2 regions of the Streptomyces sp. NPDC004788 genome follow, and region 2 is predicted to be linked to the other one. Evidence: riboswitches for the same ligand, from Rfam matches in the RefSeq annotation. Region 2 holds a riboswitch; the other holds the start of a gene.
What was found. A riboswitch is a leader RNA that binds a small molecule or an ion and turns the genes downstream of it on or off. The one in region 2 is predicted to bind ZMP and ZTP.
Positions count from the first base shown of each region.

Region 1: linked by a shared signal. The riboswitch ahead of ACWEJX_RS15285 (bifunctional 5,10-methylenetetrahydrofolate dehydrogenase/5,10-methenyltetrahydrofolate cyclohydrolase) and the one ahead of ACWEJX_RS36890 (serine hydroxymethyltransferase) in region 2 are both predicted to bind ZMP and ZTP.

Region 1 covers NZ_JBSGBF010000028.1:54,264-71,090, forward strand. Annotated here, with positions in the region: gene ACWEJX_RS15260 (Kelch repeat-containing protein) at 1-212, shown strand, start outside; gene ACWEJX_RS15265 (Kelch repeat-containing protein) at 238-1,425, shown strand; gene ACWEJX_RS15270 (Kelch repeat-containing protein) at 1,422-2,579, shown strand; gene exaC (acetaldehyde dehydrogenase ExaC) at 2,803-4,326, opposite strand; gene ACWEJX_RS15280 (GAF domain-containing protein) at 4,745-6,043, opposite strand; ZMP/ZTP riboswitch at 6,193-6,311, shown strand; gene ACWEJX_RS15285 (bifunctional 5,10-methylenetetrahydrofolate dehydrogenase/5,10-methenyltetrahydrofolate cyclohydrolase) at 6,339-7,193, shown strand; gene ACWEJX_RS15290 (hypothetical protein) at 7,317-8,078, shown strand; gene ACWEJX_RS15295 (SWIM zinc finger family protein) at 8,205-9,767, opposite strand; gene ACWEJX_RS15300 (DEAD/DEAH box helicase) at 9,764-12,673, opposite strand; gene ACWEJX_RS15305 (hypothetical protein) at 12,606-12,878, shown strand; gene ACWEJX_RS15310 (acyl-CoA desaturase) at 13,050-14,141, shown strand; gene ACWEJX_RS15315 (MOSC domain-containing protein) at 14,192-14,761, shown strand; gene ACWEJX_RS15320 (hypothetical protein) at 14,904-15,806, opposite strand; gene ACWEJX_RS15325 (class I SAM-dependent methyltransferase) at 15,995-16,594, opposite strand; partial or broken gene ACWEJX_RS15330 (MHYT domain-containing protein) at 16,811-16,827, shown strand, end outside.
Region 2 covers NZ_JBSGBF010000170.1:132-6,631, forward strand. Annotated here, with positions in the region: gene ACWEJX_RS36865 (hypothetical protein) at 1-846, opposite strand, end outside; gene ACWEJX_RS36870 (hypothetical protein) at 975-1,274, shown strand; gene ACWEJX_RS36875 (glutathionylspermidine synthase family protein) at 1,281-2,471, shown strand; gene ACWEJX_RS36880 (polysaccharide deacetylase family protein) at 2,482-3,168, opposite strand; gene rocD (ornithine--oxo-acid transaminase) at 3,347-4,564, opposite strand; ZMP/ZTP riboswitch at 4,674-4,764, shown strand; gene ACWEJX_RS36890 (serine hydroxymethyltransferase) at 4,902-6,176, shown strand; gene ACWEJX_RS36895 (AraC family transcriptional regulator) at 6,259-6,500, opposite strand, start outside.

The sequences.
Region 1 (16,827 bases), on a different contig from region 2:
AGAACGCGATGCTCTACGACCCGGTCGCGCGCGCGTGGTCCACGGAGTTCGGCATGGTGGAGGGCCGTTGGGCACCGGCCGCGGTCGCCCTCCGGGACGGCCGGGTCCTCGCCGTCGGCGGACTGACCCGGTCCGGGCCCGCGGCCCCCGTCCTCGGCGAGGACGAGGTCACCGCCACCAGCGAGATCTACACGCCCGCGAGCACGCGGTGACGCAGCGAGCGGAAGGAGGACGAGGATGCGCACGCTCGTGACGGACGGCGGTGACCGGCCGCAGCCCGCCGGAACCGTCACCGGACACTGGACACCGGCCGGGACGCTCCCCATCCCGATGGTCTACTGGCACGGTCAGTACGAGGGTCCCGTCACCCTCCTCGACGGCCGGGTGCTCGCCGCCGGCGGCGCCGGACGACTTCTCGAAGCCCTCGCCGACACAGCGGTGCTCGACCCGGCCTCGGGCACCTGGACCGCGACGGGCAGGCTGCACGAGGCACGCCGCATCCACTCGCTGATGGTGCTTCGCGACGGCCGGGTCCTTGCCGCGGGCGGCATCACCGGCTCGCAGGCCTTCCCGCCGAGCACCGTCGCCAGTAGCGAGCTCTACGACCCCGGGACCGGGACCTGGACGCCCGTGGCGCCCATGGCCGGTGCCCGGTACGGGCACTCGGCCACCCTGCTGACGGACGGCCGGGTCCTCGTGGCGGGCGGCAACCGGCTCCGCGACGCACGGACCGTCGTCACCCTGACGACCGCCGAGCTCTTCGACCCGGACACCGGCACCTGGTCGCCCGCCGCCGAGATGGCCGACGCCCGCTGGCACCACATCATGGCCCCGCTGCCGGGCGGACGCCTCCTCGCGGTCGCCGGCCTGGCCGCCACCGGGCAGGTCGTGCCGACCGCGCTCGCCCTCTGCGAGGTCTACGACCCGCGCACCGACAGCTGGGCGGCGACGGGGGCGCTGCGCGACGCCCGGTACGGCCACCAGGCCGTCCCGCTGCCCGACGGCACGGTCCTTGCCATGGGCGGTGGACGGTCGCGCTCCGACGACGCCCGCTTCGACCCGTACGGGACGACGAGGGTGGAACGCTACGACCCGGTGACCGGAACCTGGTACGACGAACAGCCGCTGCCGTGGACCCGCAACTACCCCCGGGCGCTGCCCCTGCCCTCGGGCGAGGTCCTGGTGTTCGGCGGCGCGGACGACGCCGCCCTGGACGTGGGCTTCCCGAGCGCGCTGCGCTTCGACCCGGCCGCCCGTCGCTGGTCCCCTGCCGGGCCACTGCGGACCGGACGCTGGGCGTTCGGCGCGACCTCGCTCGCCGACGGCCGGGTGCTCGCGGCGGGCGGGGTCTCCCGCGCCGGGGCCGCCGCCCCGATCTTCGCCGCGGATGCCTCCGCGAGGGAGGCCGAGGTGTTCACGCCATGAGCACCGGTCACTGGGCACCGGTCGGCGCACTTCCCTGGGAGCGGGACCTGTTCGGCGCGGCGAGCGGCGCGGTCCGGCTCCCCGACGGCCGGGTCCTCCTCGCGGGCGGGGCGGACGCGCTGCTCGGCGCCACCGCCGAGGCGGCCCTGTTCGCCCCGGCCACGGGCACCTGGTCGGAGACGGCGCCCCTGCGCACCGCCCGGCGGATGCACACCACCACCGTCCTCGCCGACGGCCGGGTCCTCGTGACCGGCGGCTACACCGGCCCGCTCTCCTTCCCCGTGCGCCCACTCGGCACGGCCGAGGTGTACGACCCCGAGACCGGCCGCTGGACGGACACCGCGCCCATGGGGCAGGCCCGTTGCGGGCACTCCGCGACACTGCTCGCCGACGGCCGGGTCTTGGTGGCGGGCGGCAGCGACCGCCGCTCGGGGGACTCCGAGCATTCACTGACCTCGGCCGAGGTGTTCGACCCCGAGGTCGGCGGACGGTGGACCGCGACCGGCGACCTCACCGACGCCCGGGCGTACCATCCCGCCGTGGCCCTGGCCGACGGCAGCGTCCTGGTGGCCGGCGGCTGGACCGCGACCCGCCGGGACGGGTCGGGAGGGGCCGCCCTAGCGTACTGCGAGCGCTACGACCCGGGCACCGGCACCTGGACCCGCACCTCCGGCCTCGCCGCGCCCCGTACCGCCCACCAACTGACGCCGCTGCCCGACGGTTCCGTGCTGGCCACCGGGGGCGGCACGAGCGGGGACATCGGACCCGACGGACGCGTCGACCCGTACAGCCTGGCCACCGCCGAGCGCTACCGCCCCGGCCCCGGCGCCTGGACCCGCGAGCCGGACATGCCCTGCGGCCGTTCCCTGCACCGGGCCCTCCCGCTGCCCTCGGGCCAGGTCCTGGTGGTGGGCGGCAGCACGGAGCCCCTGCACGACGCGGGCCTGAGCAGCGCCGTGCTGTACGACCCGCTGACCCGGAGCTGGTCGCCGGCGGCCGGGATGGCGGTGGGCCGCACCGAGTTCGCGGCGGTGCCACTGGCCGACGGGCGGATCCTGGTGGCGGGCGGCGCGGTCCGCACGGGCCCGTCCACGCCGACGGGCGGCCATCATCGGCTCACGCGCACGAGCGAGCTGTACACCCCGGCCTCTTGAACCTTGCCAACGGCCCTTCGACGATCGCTGGTTGTCATGGGCCCGGCCCTCTGCGGGAAGACGTAGGGGTTGGTCCGTGACTGGTCCGGAAGAGCTGGTCAGGGGTGGGGCACCGGTGGGATGAATCGGGAGCTCCGGCGCAAAAGCGATCCCTCGCTAGGTGGGGCGAGCCAGGGGCGCCTGTCCGGGTGTAAGCCCCGGTCAGGTGCCTCTTTTCAGGCTTCTAGAAGAAACCGAGTTTCTTCGGCGAGTAGCTCACCAGCAGGTTTTTCGTCTGCTGGTAGTGCTCCAGCATCATCTTGTGGGTCTCCCGTCCGACCCCCGACTGCTTGTAACCGCCGAAGGCCGCGTGCGCCGGATACGCGTGGTAGCAGTTCGTCCAGACGCGGCCCGCCTGGATCGCGCGGCCCGCGCGGTAGGCGGTGGTGGTGTCGCGGGTCCAGACGCCGGCGCCGAGGCCGTAGAGGGTGTCGTTGGCGGTGCGGACGGCGTCGTCGAAGTCGGCGAAGGAGGTGACGGCGACGACCGGTCCGAAGATCTCCTCCTGGAAGATCCGCATGCGGTTGTCGCCCTCGAAGACGGTGGGCTGGACGTAGAAGCCTCCAGCCAACTCGCCGCCGTGCTCGATACGCTGACCGCCCGTCAGGATCTTGGCGCCCTCCTGCTGGCCGATCTCCAGGTAGGCGAGGATCTTCTTCAGCTGGTCGTCGGACGCCTGGGCGCCGATCATCGTGGCGGTGTCGAGGGGGTGCCCCGGGACGATGCGTTCCGTACGGGCGATCGCCGCCTCCAGGAACTCGTGGTAGTGGCCGCGCTGGATCAGCGCGCGGGAGGGACAGGTGCAGACCTCGCCCTGGTTGAGGGCGAACATGGTGAAGCCTTCGAGGGCCTTGTCGAGGAAGTCGTCGTCGGCCGACGAGACGTCGTCGAAGAAGATGTTGGGCGACTTGCCGCCCAGCTCCAGCGTGACCGGCTTGAGGTTCTCGGCGGCGTATCCCATGATCAGCCGGCCCGTCGTCGTCTCACCGGTGAACGCGATCTTCGCGACCCGCGGGGAGGACGCCAGGGGCTTGCCGGCCTCCTCGCCGAAGCCGTTGACGATGTTGACCACGCCGGGCGGCAGCAGGTCGGCGACCAGGCTCATCCAGTAGTGGACGGAGACGGGGGTCTGCTCGGCGGGCTTCAGGACGATCGTGTTGCCCGCGGCGAGGGCGGGCGCCAGCTTCCAGACCGCCATCAGGACGGGGAAGTTCCACGGGATGATCTGGGCGACGACGCCCAGCGGCTCGTGGAAGTGGTACGCGACGGTGTCGTCGTCGATCTGGCTGAGCGCGCCCTCCTGGGCGCGCAGCGCGCCCGCGAAGTAGCGGAAGTGGTCGATGGCGAGCGGGATGTCCGCCGCCAGCGTCTCGCGGACCGGCTTGCCGTTCTCCCAGCTCTCCGCGACCGCGAGGGCCTCCAGGTTCTGTTCCATCCGGTCCGCGATCCGCAGCAGCACCTGCGCCCGCTCGGCCGGCGCGGTGCGACCCCACGCCGGGGCGGCCGCGTGCGCCGCGTCGAGGGCGCGCTCCACGTCCTCGGCGGTGCCGCGCGCCACCTCCGTGAAGGGGCGGCCGTCGACCGGGCTCGGGTTGTCGAAGTACCGCCCGCGCGCCGGGGCGACGTACTCACCGCCGATCCAGTGGTCGTAGCGCCCCGCGTACGACATGAGCGAACCCTCGGTACCGGGTGCGGCGAAACGGGTCATGGGCATGGCCTCCCTCTGTGCGACCTGCGATGCGACCTGCTTGCGGCCACTTGCGGTGTGGCCGCGTGGGATGCGGCTGTGCGCGGTGCGACCGCCCGCGGTGTGCCACGTGTCGTACGACCGCTGGCTGTGCGGCCGTGTCCGGTGCGATCACCCGCGTTGCGGCCACGCGACGCGACCGCCCGCGCTGCGAACGCGTGTGAAGCGACCACGTGCGGTGCGAATGCGTGCGACCGCCCGCGGTGCGAGCGCGTGCGACACGACCGCCCGCGCTGCGAACGAGTGCGACCGCCCGCGCTGCGAACGCGTGCGACACGACCGCCCGCGCTGCGAATGCGTACGACCGCCCGCGCTGCGAGCCCGTGCGACACGACCGCGTGCGACGCGGCCCCGCCGCCCGTTCCTGCCCGGCCGGCGGTCAGTGCCGAGTGTGCGCCGCCGGACGTTGCAACCCCGTTGCACCCGACGCCAGTTCGGCGTCCAGGGCGGCGAGCCGTGCCCGTACGGCAGGGGCCTGCGCCGCCGGTGCGGCCGAGGCGAGCGCCCGCCACACCGCCACGTCGTCCTCGCCCCACGCGCTGTACGCCCAGTCCGCGAGGAGCCCCGGATCGCCCCGGTCCACCAGCGCCGCCCGCAGCCGCCCGGTCAGCCGCTCCCGGAGCCGTACCACTCCCGGCGCGCACGACGACGGCAGCAGCGGTCCCGCGTACCCACGGAGCGCCGTCGACACGGCCCCCGACGCCAGCCGCCGGTCCACCACCGCGAAGTCCGCGTCCACCGCCTCCGTCAGCCGGTACGGACGGGAGGCGAGCAGCTCCGCGCCGAGCAGGCCGCGCAGCCGGGACAGCTCCGCCCGCAGCGTCACCGGCGTGACCGACTCGTCCTCGTACAGCAGCGTGAGCAGCTCGTCCCCGGACACGCCCTCCGGGCGCTGCGCCAGGATCACCAGGATCTCGCTGTGCCGGCGGCTCAGCCGCAGCCGCCGCCCCGCCACGTGCAGCAGCGCCTCGTCCCGGCCCAGGGCCGTGAGCCGCGGCCGGCCGGCCGGCGGGGCGGGGGAGACGAGCGCGAGCTGCGACTCGGCGGCCCGCGCCACCGCCTGCACGAACGCCAGACTGTGCGGATGCGCCAGCCCGTCCCCGCCGGTGATGTCCACCGCCCCGAGCAGCCGCCCGGAGTGCGGATCGTGCACCGGCGCCGCCACGCAGGTCCACGCCTGCACCGGCCGCCGGAAGTGCTCCGCCGCGCACACCTGCACCGGCCGGTCCAGCGCCATGGCCGTCCCCGGCGCGTTCGTCCCCGCCGCCGACTCCGACCAGCGCGCCCCGGGCACAAAGTTCATCCCGCGTGCCAGCCGCAGCGTCCCCGGATGCCCCTCCACCCACAGCATCCGGCCCGCCGCGTCGCACACCGCGAGCAGATGCTCGCCGTCCCGCGCGTACGCCCCCATCAGCTCCCGGACCACCGGCATCGCCGCCGCCAGCGGATGCTCCTCCCGGTGCCCGGCCAGCTCGTCCTCGTCCAGCTCCACGCGCGCCGCGCCGTCCGGGCTCACCCGCGCCCGCGCCGAACGCCGCCAGGAGTCCGCCACCAGCGGCCGGACGCCCGGGCAGCCCGGCGGGGCCGCGAGCTGCCCGTCGGCCGTGAACGCCTCGTGCGCCCGCCGCACCGCCGCACCGTCCGTGTCCGCCCACGTGTCACGCCACGTGTCGCTCACGCTCAACTCGGCCTCCCCGTCGAGGTCGTCGGGCACCCGTCGGCACCGTGGACGCCATCGTCATGCGCGCACGGCGGGCCGACAAGCGTCCGGACCGGCCCGCATATGCGCCCTGACCGGTACCCATCACCCGGGGGTCCCGTACAGTGGGACCGGGCCGTGACTGGCGCTTGAGGTGGATCACCACCGGGGAGCGGCCCGGCGGACGCGCGTACTCGCAGAACCGGTGCACGCGGCCGTGTCGCAGCCGTGCGCCTGGGCGAACCACGTTCTCGACGACGCCCAGGAGTGGCCCATGTCCACCAGCACCGCACGCCTCATGGACGGCACCGCGCTCGCCCGCCGCACGGTCGAGGAGACCGCGGCCCGCGCCGCCGAGATCACCCGCCGCACCGGCACCACCCCCTGCCTCGCCACCGTCCTCGTCGGAGCCGACCCGGCCTCCGTCACGTACGTCAAGATGAAGCAGAACCGCTGCGCGAAGGCCGGAATCCGCTCCAAGCACGTCGAGCTGCCCGCCGAGACCACCACCGAGGAGCTCGTCGCGGCGATCACCGCGCTCTCCGAGGACCCCGAGGTCCACGGCATCCTGCTGCAGCACCCGGTCGGCCCGCACATCGACGAGCGCGCCGCCTTCGAGGCCATCGCCCCGGAGAAGGACGTCGACGGCGTCACCATGGCCTCCTTCGCCGCCATGGGCTTCGGTCTGCCCGGCTTCGTCTCCTGCACCCCCGGCGGCATCATGCGGCTGCTCGACGAGTACGAGGTCGAGCTCAGCGGCAAGCGGGCCGTCGTCGTCGGCCGCAGCGCCATCCTCGGCAAGCCGGCCGGCCTGCTGCTCCTCGGCCGCGACGCCACCGTCACCTACTGCCACTCCCGCACCACCGACCTCTCCGCCGCCGTGCGTGAGGCCGACATCCTGGTCGCCGCCGTCGGCAAGCCGCAGTTCATCAAGGGCGAGGACATCAAGCCCGGCGCCGTCGTGATCGACGCCGGCTACAACGCCGGCAACGTCGGCGACGTCGACTTCGCCGGCGCCGCCGAGCGCGCCTCCCTCATCACCCCGGTCCCCGGTGGCGTCGGCCCGATGACCATCGCCGTGCTGCTCGCCCAGACCGTCGACGCGGCCGAGCGCCAGCTCGGACTGTAGGTCTTCCATGGCGTGGGCCCCGGGTCTCGTGCGAGCAGCGGGATTGTCACGGTTCTGTACGAGCGGGGCCCAATGCGCCGGTATCGCTCGCCACATGGGCATGCGCGGGCGAGGCTGATTCCCATGCACCGCCCGCCGACGGAAACCCCGTCCCGCGACGCCCGGCCACCGCGACGGCCGGGCGTCGTCGTCCTGCCGGTCGCCGCGCTCGCCACCATAGTGGCGCTCTCGGTGGCCTTCACCGCACACGGTGGTGGGCCCGAAAGCGATCTGCACGGCGCGCCGCCCCCGGCACACGACACGAGCGGGACAGCCGACCCTCTCGACGCCGTCGACCCGTCCGCCGCGCCGCCCGGTCAGCACCCCTCGGCACTGGCCGAGCGCCCCAGCCCGCTGCCCGTCCGCACCGCGGACCGCACGGCGGAGGGCCGTACCGAGGCCACGGCGACGGCCACGGCGACGGCCACCGCCGTGCCGCGCCCGTCCGCGTCCGCCACGCCCCCGCGGCAGCGGCGCGCCACTGCGAACCCGCCCGTCCGCACGCCGTACGACACCCTGCGCGTCGGTGACTGCTTCGACATCGACCGCGACGCGCCCGGCACCGTCGTCCGCCGCGCCTGCGACACGCCCCACGACGCCGAGGTCGTCGCCCGTCCCCTCCTCACCGGAAGCTACGGCGACGACCGCGCGGTACGGGACGCGGCCGCCGCGCTCTGCCGGGCCCCTCTCCGCGTCAAGGCCGCCGCGCAGCCCCTCGGCACCCGCTGGACCACCTTCGTCCAGTACCCGTACCGCACCAGCTACCTCCTGGGCGAGGACAGGATCGCCTGCAGCCTGGCAGCACCGTCGGACACCGGCAGGAAGCTGACGGCTCCGCTGCAGTGAGGCGCGCCGGGAGGGCGCGGGGCGGGGCGGGGAGTCTCGGCGCGCGACACCCGGTGCGGGAGGCCGGCCCGACGTTCGGGGCCTCGCCGTTCCGCACCGCCCCGTCCCACCCGTGCGCCCGCGCGGCTACCCCTCCGCCACGCCCGACAGCGCCGCCGCCGGGTCGTGGTCCGGCGGGCCCGCCGGGGTCCAGAGACCGTCCTCCTCGCGGTACGGCCACCAGCGGCCGTCCTCGCCCAGGCGGAGCTGGACGCCCGTGCCCGTCAGGGTCCAGCGGGCCGGGCCGGACGGGTGGAGGGCGGGCCGGTCGGCGGGGTCCCAGGCGTCCAGGAGCCGGGCCTCGGCCCGACGCAGGGCGTCGGGGTCCGGGGTCCACTCCTCCTCCAGGACCGCGAGGCCGGCCGGGCCGCCGAGGCGCCAGGCGCGGACCGCGAGGTCGAGGCCGGTCCGGGTGCGGCCCGTGCCGGCGGCGAGGCGGGCCGCGATCCACGACGCGGGGGAGCCGGCGGCCAGCCGTACCGCGTCCTGGGCCACCGTCAGGGGCGGGTCGGTGAGCGTCGTCGCGGCGCTCGGCTCCGCCTGCGCCGGGCCGGGCGGCGACGGCACCGCCGTGGCAACACCGGACAGCAGCCGGTGGGCCCGGGCAGCCGCGTCCGCCGCGAGGAACTCCAGGGCCGCCGGGTCGAGGCCCGGCTCCGGGTCGGTCTCCGTGTCGAGGGACGGCGGCGCGCCCGGCGCGGCGGACGGGACCGGCGGCGCGGGCAGCGGAGGCAGGATGCCACCCGCCGCGAACGCCTCCGCCGCAGAGACACCCGAGACACCCGAGACACCTGACGCACCTGCCGCACCCGAGAGACCCGGCACGCCGGCCCCGCCCGAGCCGCCCGTCGTACCGAAGCCGCCCGACACGCCGGACCGCCCGCCCCGCGACCCGTCGGATTCCACCGTGGCCCACGCCGCGCTGCGCTCCTGCAGCGCCTCGATCAGCGCACGCTCGCCCCGTCCCCGCATCAGCATCAGCACGAACGGGTCCTCGTCGAGCAGCCGCGCCACCTGGTAGCAGAGCGCCGCCGTGTGCGGGCAGTGGTCCCAGGCATCGCAGCCGCACTCGGGCTCCAGGTCGCCGATGCCCGGCAGCAGTTCCAGCCCGGCCGCCGCCGCGTCCTCCACCAGGTGCGGCGGCATCTCGCGGTCCAGCAGCGCCGCGATGTGTCCCGCACTGGCCACCGCCAGTTCGACCAGCCGGTCCCACTCCGCCTCGGACAGCTCCTGGAGCAGCACGTCACTGCGGTACGACGTGCCGTCCGGATCCCGCACCAAGGCCGTGATCCGCCCCGGCCGCACCGAGACCGCGCCCACTGCCCCCGCCCGGGCGCGTCGCCGCCCCGCCTTCAACTGCCGGCCGTCCAGCGCCGTGTCCTCGAGGGCCTTCAGCCATGCCCGGCCCCACCAGGTGCGGGCGAACGCACCGCCCTGGACGGGTGGCAGCGCCGCGAAGGTCCGCGTCGCGTCAGCGTGCTCCCGGTAGCGCCCGCGGCCCCCGCGTCCCCCGTCCCGGCCATGGTCCCCGTGCGCTCGGTCCTCCCCGACCCAGCCGTGGCCCCCGTGGCCCCCGTAGCCCTGGTCCTCCCCGTCCCACCCGTCGTACCGGTCGTACCCGTCGTCTCCGTGGGTCCCGTACTCGCTCATCGTCCGTCCTCCCCGCGCAGCCGCACCAGTTCCGAGAGTTCCGCGTCCGTCAGCTCCGTCAGGGCCGCCTCGCCCGAGGCGAGCACCGAGTCGGCCAGTGCCCGCTTGCGCTCCAGCATCTGCGCGATCCGGTCCTCGATCGTGCCCTCGGCGATCAGCCGGTGGACCTGCACGGGCTGGGTCTGTCCGATCCGGTACGCCCGGTCGGTGGCCTGCGCCTCCACGGCCGGGTTCCACCAGCGGTCGTAGTGCACGACATGGCCGGCCCGGGTGAGGTTGAGTCCGGTGCCCGCCGCCTTCAGGGAGAGCAGGAAGACCGGCACCTCGCCGTTCTGGAAACGGGCGACCATCGCCTCCCGCTCGGCGACCGGCGTGCCGCCGTGCAGGAACTGTGTCGGCACGCCCCGCGCCGCCAGATGCGCCTCCAACAGCCGGGCCATCCGCACGTACTGCGTGAAGACCAGCACGCTCGCGTCCTCCGCGAGGATCGTGTCGAGGAGTTCGTCGAGCAGCTCCAGCTTGCCCGAGCGCCCCGCGATGCGGCCCCCTGTGCCGAGCGCCGGGTCCTGCCCCGGGTCCTCCTTCAGATACTGCGCCGGATGGTTGCAGATCTGCTTGAGTCCGGTGAGCAGCTTGACCACCAGGCCGCGCCGCTCCATCCCGTCCGCCTCGGCGATGGCCGCCAGCGTCTCCCGCACCACCGCCTCGTACAGCCCCGCCTGCTCCTTCGTGAGCGGCACGGCCCGGTCGGTCTCGGTCTTCGGCGGCAGCTCGGGCGCGATGCCCGGGTCCGACTTGCGACGGCGCAGGAGGAACGGCTGTACGAGCGCGGCGAGGCGCGCCGCCGCTGCCGGGTCGGTGCCGCCCTCGACGGCGGAGGCGTACCGCGTACGGAACGCGCCGAGCCCCCCGAGCAGTCCCGGGGTCGTCCAGTCGAGGATCGCCCACAGCTCGGAGAGGTTGTTCTCGACGGGCGTGCCCGACAGCGCCACGCGCGCCTTCGCGCCGATGGTGCGCAGCGCGCGGGCCGTCGCCGAGTAGGGGTTCTTGACGTGCTGCGCCTCGTCGGCGACGACCAGCCCCCACGCCTGGTCCGCGAGCCGGGCGGCGTCGAGCCGCATCGTGCCGTACGTCGTGAGCACGAACTCGCCGTCGGCGAGCCCGTCCAGCGAGCGCGACACGCCGTGGAAGCGGCGCACCGGCGTGCCGGGGGCGAACCTCTCGATCTCACGCTGCCAGTTGCCCATGAGCGAGGTCGGGCAGACCACGAGCGTCGGACCCGCCGCTGCCGGATCGGTCTGCCGGTGCAGATGGAGCGCGATCAGGGTGATGGTCTTGCCGAGGCCCATGTCGTCGGCGAGGCAGCCGCCGAGGCCGAGCGAGGTCATCCGGTGCAGCCAGGCGAGGCCGCGCAGCTGGTAGTCGCGCAGCGTCGCGGCGAGTGCGGCGGGCTGGGCGACCTCCTGTCCGCCGCCCTCGGGGTCGGCGAGCCGGGCCCGCAGCCGCTCCACCCAGCCGGTGGCCTGGACCTCGACCCGCCGTCCGTCGACCTCGGTGGTGCCGGTGAGCACGGCGCCGAGCGCGTCGACCGGCGTCAGCTTGCGGTCCTGCCGCGCGTGGGCGCGCCGCACCTCGTCCGGGTCGACGAGCACCCACTGGTCGCGCAGCCGGACCAGCGGCCGGCCGGCCTCGGCGAGCCGGTCGAGTTCCTCGCGGGTCAGCTCCTCGTCGCCGATCGCGAAGCGCCAGTGGAAGGCGAGCAGGGCGTCGGCGGAGAGGAACGACGGCAACGCGTCACCCCGGCCGCGGGCACCGGCCCCGGCCTCGCCCGGCGCGCCCGGTTCCCCTTGCTCGCCGTGCTCGTCCGGCGGCCCGATGACGGCCCGCGCCGTGAGCCGGTGCGCCAGGTCGCGCGGCCAGTGGACCCGTACACCCGTGGCGGCGAGCGCGCGAGCGGCCGGCCCGAGCAGCTCGGCCACCTCCTCGTCGGCCAGCTCCATCGCGTCGGGCACCGCGGCCGACAGGAGCGGCGAGAGCGGCGCCCAGGCGCGTGCCGCGCGCCGCAGCGCGAGCAGCGCGTCCATCCGCGCCCGCGCCCCGAAGGCCGCGCCCGCCGGAGCCGTCCCCGCCCACACGTCCGCCGCGTCGGCGACGAGCGTGGGATCGGCGACGGCGTGCATCTGCAGGACCGCACGGAACGAGGGCGCGTCGGCTGGGGACGTCTCTTCGTCGGTCTCCGCGCCCATCGACTCCGCGCCCACCGTGTCCGCGCCCACCGTGTCCGCGCCCACCAACTCCACGCGCAGCGACAGGCGTACGCCCGCGTCGTGGCCGGCCGCCACGTCCGCCGCCCAGGCGCGCTGGTGCGGCAGCGCCTCGGGCGCATGGTGCTCGTCGGCCGCGAAGGCGGGGCCGCCGGCGGCGAGAGCGGCGGCGGGGGTGCGGGGCAGGACGTCGGCGACGGCGTCGGCGAACGCGCGGAGCAGCTCCTCGGGTTCGGGCAGCAGCGGCCCGCCGTCCCCGTCCGGTTCCGGAAGCGGCACGGCATGGGCCGACGGCGGCATCGACGCGGCCAGATCGCGCAGGGCCGCCAGCTCCTTGGGGCCCAGCGGGCCGACGCGCCAGCAGTCGTGGTCGTGCGAGGTGAGGCCGGGGAGGATCAGCCCGCGCGAGACGAGGTCCAGGGAGAAGAGCACGGCCGCGCCCCAGAAGGCCGCCGACGCAGAGGCGTTCTCGTCGAAGCGTGCCCGGACGAGGACGGGCAGGGCCTCCCGTACGGAGAGCAGGTGCGCGCGGACGGTCCGCGGCCGCACGTCGGCGTCGACGACGGTCAGCGCGGTGCCCGACTCGAACGAGCCGGCGGACCAGAAGGCGATCCGTCCCGCCCGATACGGATCGGCGGGCAGGAAGAGGACGGAGCAGCGGGCGAGTTCAGGGGCCGGGACTAAGGACGAGGGAGAGGACGAGGGAGAGGACAGGGGTGAGGACGAGGACGAGGACGAGAGCGACTGCGACGGAGACTGCGACAACGCATTCCTCAAATTTGACTACTGGGTCGAGCGGCCGAAGGTAGCTCAACTCCCCAACCGCCGGCGAACCTTGACGCTGTGATCCCCGTCACTCCGTACCGCCGGGGTGGGGAAAGCCCCACCCCCGCACCCGGGCCGCCCCCCGACCCGGTCCGGGTGGTGACGCCATGGCCCGGAACGATCACCGATCCGTACGTTTTCGGTAGCCGGCGCGGCCCGCGCCCCAGCCCCTTCCCGGACCCCGGAGACCGACATGCCCCAGGCCACCGCGACCCTCACCGCGCCGCCAGCACCCGCAGCAGCACCCCGTCCCAAGGGCGCCGGCAGCGAGTTCGCCCCGCTCCTCCGGACCGTCAGGGCGCAAGGACTCCTCGACCACCGCCCCGGCTGGTACGCCCGGAGCATCGTCGCCAACCTCCTGGGCATCGCGGCCGTCGTCACCGGACTCGCCCTCGTCGGCCCGTCCTGGTGGGCCCTGCCCCTCGCCCTCCCGCTCGCGCTCTTCTCCGCCCGGGTCGCGTTCGTCGGCCACGACGCGGGCCACGCGCAGATCACCCGCAACCGCGGCGTCAGCCGGCTGATCCAGCTCGTCCACGCCAACCTGCTGCTCGGCATGAGCCGTGAGTGGTGGAACGACAAGCACAACCGCCATCACGCCAACCCCAACCACCTCGACAAGGACCCGGACGTCGCCGCCGACGTCCTCGTCTTCGCCGCCCACCAGACCACCGGCCGCACCGGCCTGCGCCGGTGGCTCACCCGCCACCAGGCATGGCTCTTCTTCCCGCTCACCACCCTGGAGGGCATCGCCCTCAAGGTGTACGGAGTGCAGGCCCTGCTCTCCCGCACCGGCCCCTATCGCACCCCGCGCGAACGCCTCGTCGAGGGCGCCCTGCTCCTCGCCCACCTCGCCGGCTACGCGGCCCTGCTGCTCACGCTGCTGACCCCGCTCCAGGCCCTCGTCTTCGCACTGCTCCACCAGATGCTGCTCGGCGTGCACCTCGGCATGGCCTTCGCCCCCAACCACAAGGGCATGGAAAGGCCCGACGCCCATCCGGACGGCGGCTCCTGGGGCCATCTGCGCCGCCAGGTCCTGACCTCCCGCAACATCCGCGGCGGCGCCGTCACCGACTGGTTCCTCGGCGGCCTCAACTACCAGATCGAGCACCACCTCTTCCCCAGCCTGCCCCGGCCCCATCTGCGCCTCGTCCAGCCCGCCGTCCGCGCACACTGCGAGGCGCTCGGCCTCCCGTACACCGAGACCGGCTTCGTCGAGTCCTACCGCCAGGCCCTCGGCCATCTGCACGAGGTGGGCGCACCGCTGCGGGTCCAGGGCATCGCATAGGGTCGAGAACGCGCCACTCCAGCGCACCAGGGGAAGGGGAGCTCCACATCATGAGCGCAGCGACGACCGACGCCTTCGGTACCGGCACCGTCACGACGGTCAGCAGCAACGGCACCTACTCGTTCACCAAGCCGAACCGTGCGAGCATCACGCTCCTCGCCGGGCTCGGCGTCGAGGGCGACGTGCACGCCGGAGTGACCGTCAAGCACCGCTCCCGGGTCGCCAAGGACCCGACCGTGCCCAACCTGCGCCAGGTGCACCTCATCCACGCCGAGCTGTTCGACGAGGTGGCGGGCGCCGGCTTCGAGGTCGCCCCCGGCGCCCTCGGCGAGAACGTCACCACCCGCGGCATCGACCTGTTGGGCCTGCCCACCGGCACCCGGCTGCACCTCGGCGCCGAGGCCGTCGTCGAGGTCACCGGCCTGCGCAACCCGTGCGCCCAGATCGACGCCTACCGGCACGGACTGCTGAAGCAGGTCCTCGGCCGGGACGAGAACGGGCAGGTCGTCCGCAAGGCCGGGATCATGTCGATCGTGCTGACCGGCGGCGAGGTGCGGCCGGGTGACGCGATCGGGGTCGAGCTGCCGGAGGGGCCGCACCGCCCCCTGGATATGGTCTGACCGGCTTCCCGTACGGGGCGCGGAAGTCGACCACGTCACCGCTCGCCGACCGGCCGGTCACCCGGTTCGCGGGCGGTGCGGCGTCGCCGCAGCGGTGCGACGGGCGCCACGCCGCCTCGGCCCGCCGCACGGGGGCGCGCGCTCAGCTCGGCCGTACCGCCATCGCGTCAAGCGCCTTGAGGAGCGCGGGCAACCGCGGTCCACGGGTCACCGGCAGCACCTCGTTCGGCGCCTCGTCGAGCAGGACGAAGGCCATGTCGTCGGTGCGGGCCACGAGCGACCAGCCGGGACCGTCGGCGCGCAGCATCCGGGCCTCACCGGCAGCGAAACTGGACCGGACCCGGCCGACGGGCGGTGCCTCCTCGACGTACGCGCTGAGCTCGCGGAGCGCCCGGCGCACGGTGCCGTACGGGCCGGAGGCCTCGTCCTCGGCCCCGTCGCCCGACCCCACCTCGCCATCCTGGCCGGTGCCGGTGCCATTGCCGGCCCCGCCGACACCGCCCTCCGCGGGGCCACCCAACCGGGCCCGCCACTCCGCCCACTGCAAGGCCACCATGTCGGCGCCCATGCGCCGCTGGGCCGGACCCCATGCGGTGCCGTCCGGCGGGGCGAGCGGCGCGGGGGCGCCCTCCTCGGGTGCGGGATCGTGGGGCGCCGGGAGGCCGGGCGCGGCGGTGGCGACGGCCAGCGGCCAGCCTGGCAGCGCGCACACCACGGACCGCTCGTCGGGGGAGAGGTCGTACGCCATGCCGCAGTCCCAGGAGGCGATGGCGACGGCGACCAGCGAGACGTCGTCCACGACGACGGTCCACCGGGCGCCCGTGCCGTCCTGGCCGAGCACGAGCCCGTAACCACCGGCCCACGCCTCCAGGCGCAGGGCTGCGCAGGCCGCCGGGTAGTCGTCGCCGAGCACGCTCGGGAACTGCGCCGGCGTGAGCAGTGCCGCCGTCAGCACGAACAGTGCGTCCTCGTCAGTGGCGGCGGCGTCGGCGTAGCCGGCCGTGCCGGTGGCGGCGCCGCTCGCGACGGATTCCGGTGCACCCACGTCAGCCACCCCTTCGCGTCCCCGTCTGGTCGTCGGCGCACCCTAACCAGTGAGTAACCCGCCCGTCGAGAGCTGTTCCGTGATCTCCCCGGAACTCCCGGAACTTCTCGACCGACGGGTTCGTTGAGGCGCGACCCGATGGCCGCGTACGCGGTAGGACCCCGGTCAGCCGCGTTCGTGGACCGCGGTCATCCCGTGCGCACGGCCAGTGCCAGATAGCGGTGGTCCTCGTCCGTGTAGCTCCGCAGCTCCCACCCCGAAGCGGCGAGCAGCGGGCCGAGGTTGGGCTCGGCACGCAGATCGTCGTCGGTGATCTGCCGTCCGTGCCGGGCGGCCAGCGCGGCGCGGCCGATGGGATGGAAGAGCGCGAGCCGCCCGCCGGGCCGCACCACCCGGGCCAGCTCGCGCAGATCGCCGGCCGGGTCGGCGAGGTGCGATATCAGCCCGGCCCCGAACACCGCGTCCAGGGCCCCGTCCCGCAGCGGCAGCCGCGCGACGTCCGCGAGGAGCAGCGCTCCGGACGCGGAGCGCCCCGCCTTCGCCGCGGCTATGAGCATCTCGGGCGTCAGGTCGGCGCCGATCACCGTGCCCGTCGGGCCGACCGCCTCACGCAGCGGCGGCAACGCGCGGCCGGTGCCGCAGCCCGCGTCCAGGACGGCATCGCCCGGAAGCAGGCCGAGGTCGGCGACGGCGGCCGCATAGGCGGGGCCGTCGTCGGGAAACCGGGAGTCCCAGGTGGCGGCACGGGCGCCGAAGAACTCCCGTACCTGTGTGGGGTCATCGCTCATGTGTCCCATGATCCACCACCCTCGGCCTCCCTCGGTGTCACTCACAAGCGTGAATCCAAGGGCGCATCGTGCCGTCCTGTCGCCCGGAAGAGTGAACGATTTGTGCGCATGTTCGACCTCGCACCGATCGGTCGGGAACATCTCTGCGTCATATTCCATCAGCTTTCGAAATGCGCCCCCAGTGCGCCCCCCGGGGCGCACTAGCGTCCCCGAGTCATGGGACACCTGGACCA
Region 2 (6,500 bases):
CTCCGCCCGCGCCTCCGCCCCTTCCTCCTCCGCAACCGCCTCGCCGAATCTGGCCAGCGTCAGCGAGCCCGCCACCGCCACCGCGAAGCCGAGGACCGCAAGCCAGCCGAGGCCCTCGCGGGTCTTGTCGCCGAGCCAGGCCACGCCCACGATCGCCGGGCCGATCGTCTCGCCGAGGACGAGGCCGGCCGTGGCCGTCGTGACCGCGCCGCGGCTGAGGGCGGAGGTGTAGAGGACGAAGGCGGAGGCGCCGGCGAGCAGCAGGGCGTACAGGGCGGGGTTGGTGAGGTCCAGGCCGTCGAGGAGGCGGACGGCGACCTCGACGACGCCGAAGCCGAGGCCGCCGGCGAGGCCGAGGACGAGGGCGCGCGGGCGGTCGGGGAGGCGGCCGGCGGCCGCGCCGATGCCCAGGACGGCGACGGCGGCCGCGAGCAGGCCCCATTCGAGTCCGTCGCCGACCCCTTCGTGGCCCTCCCGGCCGGAGGCGAGCGCCAGCATCGCAAGGCCGAGGCAGACCACGCCGACGGCGATCCATTCGATCCGGCGCAGCCGGACGCCGAGCACGCGCGAGGCGACGACCGCCGTGACGGCGAGGCTGGCGGCGAGGGCGGCGCCGACCGCGTAGATCGGCAGGGTGCGCAGGGCCACGATCTGGAGGACGAAGCCGAGTCCGTCCAGGCCGAGCCCGGCCACGTACCGCCACTGCCGCAGCGCCCGCCACATCAGGGCGACGTCGACGCCGCCGCCGGTGCCGGGTTCGGCGGCCCGGGCGGCGAGGGCCTGGAGGACCGAGGCGGTGCCGAAGCAGAGCGCGGAACCAAGGGCGCAGATCATCCCAAGAAGCATGAAAGGACCCTAGTGCGCAGGGAGTACGCGGGGAGAACATGCGGGCGGGCCGATACGGCCGCGGGCGGCCCGCCTACACTGTGCGATCGCAACCCTGCGATACGGCAGGACGACGGGGAGGACAGGTCATGCGCAGGCTGAGGTCGAGCACGGTGGTACTCGGCGGAGTGGGCATGCTCGCGGCGACACTGACCGCGTGCAGCTCGGAGCCCGACCGGCGCTGCATCGACCCGGTCACGTACAAGGAACTCCCCGACTACAAGTGCGAGGACGGCCGCGGCACCGGCGGCAGCAGCAGCGGCTCCTCCACCGGCCGCTACTACTACGGCGGTTCCTCCAGCAACGGCCGTGTCAGCGGCGGCAGCTACGACAGGTCCGCCGTCGAGAGCGGCGGCTTCGGCGGCCACCACTCCTCCTCCGGCGGCTGATCCCGCATGGAGCGCCACACCATCGAGCCCCGCCCCGGCTGGCAGCGGACCGTCGAGGAGCAGGGCCTGATCTACCCGCTGACCCGCTACCCCGACGGCTCGCTGCGCCCCTACTGGGACGAGAGCGCCTACTACTCCTTCAGCCTGCCCGAGGTCGAGGCCCTGGAGGAGGTCGTCGAGGAGCTGCACGCCATGTGCCTGGCGGCGGCGGCGCACATCGTCGAGCAGGACCGTTTCGCCGACCTCGGCATCACCGACCCGCGGCTCGCCGCGCGGGTCGCCGAGTCCTGGCACCGCCGGGCCGAACTCCCCACCGTCTACGGGCGCTTCGACCTCCGCTACGACGGCGCGGGCGGCCCGGCCAAGATGCTGGAGTACAACGCCGACACCCCCACCTCCCTGGTGGAGGCGGCGAGCCCGCAGTGGTTCTGGATGGAGGAGCGCTTCCCCGGCGCCGACCAGTGGAACTCGCTCCACGAGCGCCTCGTCGACGCCTGGAGGCGCCAGGCGCACCTGCTGCCGCCCGGCAGCCCCGTGCACTTCGTCCACTCCGACGGCGACGAGCTCGGCGAGGACCTGATGACCGTCGCGTACCTGCGCGAGACCGCCCAACAGGCCGGCCTCGCCACCGAGGCGCTGTCGGTCGAGCGGATCGGCTGGGACCGCATCAGCGGCCGCTTCGTCGACGACCGGCTCCGCTTCATCCGCGCCTGCTTCAAGCTCTACCCGTGGGAGTGGCTCACCACGGACCGCTTCGGCCCGCACGTCCTCGACACCCTCGACAACGGCGGCGGGACCGGCTCCACCTGCTGGATCGAGCCCGCCTGGAAGATGCTGCTCTCCAACAAGGCGCTGCTCGCCGTCCTCTGGGAGCTGTACCCGGGCCACCCCAACCTGCTGCCGGCCTACCTCGACGGCCCCCGCGAACTGGCCACGACCACCGGCTGGGTGGCCAAGCCGCTGCTCGGCCGCGAGGGCGCCGGCGTCACCCTGCACGAGCCCGGCGACCCCGTCGTCCTGCGCGACGACGAACCCTGCTGCTACCAGGAGCTCGCCCCGCTGCCCGACTTCGACGGCAACCGCGTCGTGCTCGGCGCGTGGACCGTCGGCGACGAGGCGGCGGGGCTCGGCATCCGGGAGTCGGCGGGACCGGTGACGGACGAGTACGCCCGCTTCATCCCGCACGTGATCCTCTGACCCGCGCCGCCTACTCCGGTACGTAGTCCCTGAGCGGCGCGGGCCGGAGACCGGCCGCGTCGGCCGCCGCGAGGGCCCGCCGCAGATCCTGCTCGACCGTCTCGTTGAAGTGCAGCAGGACGATGTCGCCCGCCTTGAGCGCGGGCGTCGGCGGGGTCCACCGGCCCCAGGTCGTCATGTCGTACGTCCACGTCACCACGGCCTTCGCCCCGCACACCCGCGCGGTGGTCAGCGTGGTCGCGTCGTACGTCCCGTACGGCGGGCGCAGCAGCCGCGCCCCGTCCCCGAACTCGGCGAGCTGCGCCTCGCGCGCCCCGCAGACCTGCGCCTGCTGGCCGGCGGCGTCGAGGGTGGTGAGGTCCGGGTGGTCGACGGTGTGGTTCTCGACGCGGGACGGGCCCTGGTCGAGCAGCGTGTGGAAGTAGCCGGAGTCGTAGGCGTACGCGCCCGGCAGCAGGAAGAGGGACGCGGGCACCCGGCGGTCGAGCAGCAGCTTCGCGGCGGCCGGGTCGTGGTTCCAGCCGTCGTCGATGGTGATGAAGACGACCGGGTCGGTGGTCTGGACGCGGTTCACGACCGGTACGGGCTCCGGCCAGGCGGCGGCCCGGGCGGGGGCGGGGAGGGCGCTCACGAAGGCGAGCGGGACGAGCGCGGCGAGCGCGCGACGCAGCGCGCGGCGCAGACGGGGTCTCGACATGGCGGCCATCATTGGCCTAGACCAACTGGGGTGTCAATGGGGGGAGTCGGGCACGAAACGGACGTGGACGGTCCGCCCGGAGGCGGCCCGTCCGGAGGCGGCCCGTCCGGAGGTGGCCCGTCCGGAGGCGGCCCGTCCGGAGGCGGACCGGACCGCCCACGTCCGTCAGCGCGAACCGTCAGTCCGCCGAGAGCACCGCCCGCAGCTGCTCCAGGCCCCAGTCCAGGTCCTCCTTCGAGATCACCAGCGGCGGCGCGATCCGGATCGTCGACCCGTGCGTGTCCTTCACCAGCACGCCCCGGGCCATCAGCTTCTCCGAGATCTGCCGGCCCGTCCCCTTCGCGGGCGCGATGTCCACACCCGCCCAGAGCCCGCGGCCGCGCACCGCCTCCACGGCGCCCCCGCCCACGAGCAGGCCCAGCTCGGCGTGCAGGTGCTCGCCCAGCTCGGCCGCGCGCTGCTGGTACTCGCCCGTCCGCAGCATCGCGATGACCTCAAGGGCGACCGCGCAGGCCAGCGGGTTGCCGCCGAAGGTCGAGCCGTGCTCGCCCGGCCGGAACACCCCGAGGACGTCCCGGTTCGCGACCACCGCCGACACCGGCACGACACCGCCGCCGAGCGCCTTGCCCAGGACGTAGACGTCGGGCACCACGTCCTCGTGCTCGCACGCGAACGTCCGGCCCGTGCGGCCCAGGCCGGACTGGATCTCGTCCGCCATGAACAGCACGTTCCTCCGGGCCGTCAGCTCCCGCACCCCGCGCAGATAACCGGCCGGCGGGACCAGGACCCCCGCCTCGCCCTGGATCGGCTCCAGGAGCACGGCCACCGTGTTCTCCGTGACGGCCGCCTCCAGGGCGGTCAGATCGCCGTACGGCACGATCTCGAAGCCCGGTGTGTACGGACCGAAGTGGTCGCGCGCCTCGTGGTCCGTGGAGAAGCTGACGATCGTCGTCGTCCGGCCGTGGAAGTTGTTCGCCGCCACGACGATCTTCGCGTGCCCGTCCGGCACGCCCTTCACCTCGTACCCCCACTTGCGGGCCGTCTTCACCGCCGTCTCCACGGCCTCCGCGCCCGTGTTCATCGGCAGCACCATCTCCTTGCCGCACAGCTCGGCCAGGCGCGCGCAGAACTCCCCGAACCGGTCGTGCTGGAACGCGCGCGACGTCAGCGTCACCCGCTCCAGCTGCGCGTGGGCGGCGTCGATCAGGCGCCGGTTGCCGTGCCCGAAGTTGAGCGCCGAGTACCCGGCGAGCATGTCGAGGTAGCGGCGCCCCTCGACATCGGTCATCCAGGCACCCTCCGCGGAGGCGACGACCACGGGCAGGGGGTGGTAGTTGTGGGCGCTGTGCGCGTCCGCGGCAGCGATCTCGTCTTGCGTCCTCGACGTACTCGACACGGGGTCTCCGTTCGTCCTGCGGCCAGGGGCGGGTGTGGTTCCCTTTTCTTATCGTCGCTCGCATGCCGGACGGGGAAACCTGTCGTGACGGCGCGCCCGATACTCTGGAAACACGCACGGCGACTGGCGTACGGGGAACGAACCCCGGGGGAGCCGTGCGCGGCAGAGCACACGAGATGCCGCCCGCCTGGGCATCACGGGAGACCCATTCCCGATTCCCGTGTGGATGCCGCTCGCCCCCTGCCTTCGGCGGGTGAGTCCCCATCCGCATCACGGGAACCGACCAGGTCCCGCGCGGATGCCGCACCGGGGCCTCCATCCCGGAGGTACGAACGCCATGAACCTTCCCCTTCCCGCCCACCACCCGGCCCTCTCCGCCGCCGATCCCGAGCTCGCCGCGCTCGTCGGGGCCGAGGAGCGGCTGCAGGCCGAGACGCTCCGCCTCATCCCCAGCGAGAACTACGTCTCCGCCGCCGTCCTCGAAGCCTCCGGCACCGTGCTGCAGAACAAGTACAGCGAGGGCTACCCGGGCCGCCGCTACTACGAGGGCCAGCAGAACATCGACCAGGTCGAGAGCCTGGCCATCGCCCGCGCCCAGGCCCTCTTCGGCGTCGACCACGCCAATGTGCAGCCGTACTCCGGCTCGCCGGCCAACCTCGCCGTCTACCTGGCCTTCGCGCAGCCCGGCGACACCGTGATGGGCATGGCGCTGCCGATGGGCGGCCACCTCACCCACGGCTGGGGCGTCTCCGCGACCGGCACCTGGTTCCGGGGCGTGCAGTACGGCGTACGGAAGGACACCGGGCTCATCGACTTCGACCAGGTCCGCGAACTGGCCCTCGCCGAGCGCCCGAAGGTGATCTTCTGCGGCGGCACGGCGCTGCCCCGCACGATCGACTTCGCCGCGTTCGGGGAGATCGCCCGCGAGGCCGGCGCCGTGCTCGTCGCCGACGTCGCGCACATCGCCGGTCTGATCGCGGGCGGCGCCCACCCGTCGCCGGTGCCGCACGTGGACGTGATCTCGACGACCACGCACAAGACCCTGCGCGGCCCGCGCGGCGCGATGCTGATGTGCCGCGAGGAGCACGCCAAGGCGCTCGACAAGGCCGTCTTCCCGGGCCTCCAGGGCGGCCCGCACAACCAGACGACCGCCGCCATCGCCGTCGCCCTGCACGAGGCGGCCCAGCCGTCCTTCCGCGACTACGCCCACGCGGTCGTCGCCAACGCCCGGGCCCTCGCCGAGGCGCTGCTCGACCGCGGCTTCGACCTGGTCTCCGGCGGCACCGACAACCACCTGATCCTGATGGACCTCACGCCCAAGGAGGTCCCGGGCAAGGTGGCGGCCAAGGCGCTCGACCGGGCCGGGATCGTCGTCAACTACAACACCGTCCCGTTCGACCCGCGCAAGCCCTTCGACCCGTCCGGCATCCGCATCGGCACCCCGTCGCTCACCTCGCGCGGCCTCGGCGTCGCGCACATGCCGCAGGTCGCCGACTGGATCGACCGGGGCGTCGCCGCCGCCGGAAAGGGCGACGAGGACGCTCTGGCCGTCATCGGCGCCGAGGTCGCCGAGCTGATGGCCGCGTTCCCGGCCCCGGGCCTGCCGGTCTAGCGGGGCCCGTTCGGCACGGTCCGCACGTTCCGGGGCGGGTGCCTCGCCCGCGCCCGCCCCGGAACGTCACGTGACGTGCGGCTCAGCCCCTGGTGCGGGTCACCGGGAACCACAGCTGCGAGTCGGACTGCGCCGGGTCGTCCTTCGACGGGCGGGTGCGCAGGATCTCCGGGCCGGGACGGTACTCGTACGGGTTGGACGGGATCCACTGGGCCGCGATGTCACCCCACATCTGCTGCAGCGCCTGCGGGAACGGCCCGGTGTTCTCGAACACGGCCCAGGTGCCCGCCGGGCAGTCCAGCACGTCGAGGTCCTCGGGCAGCT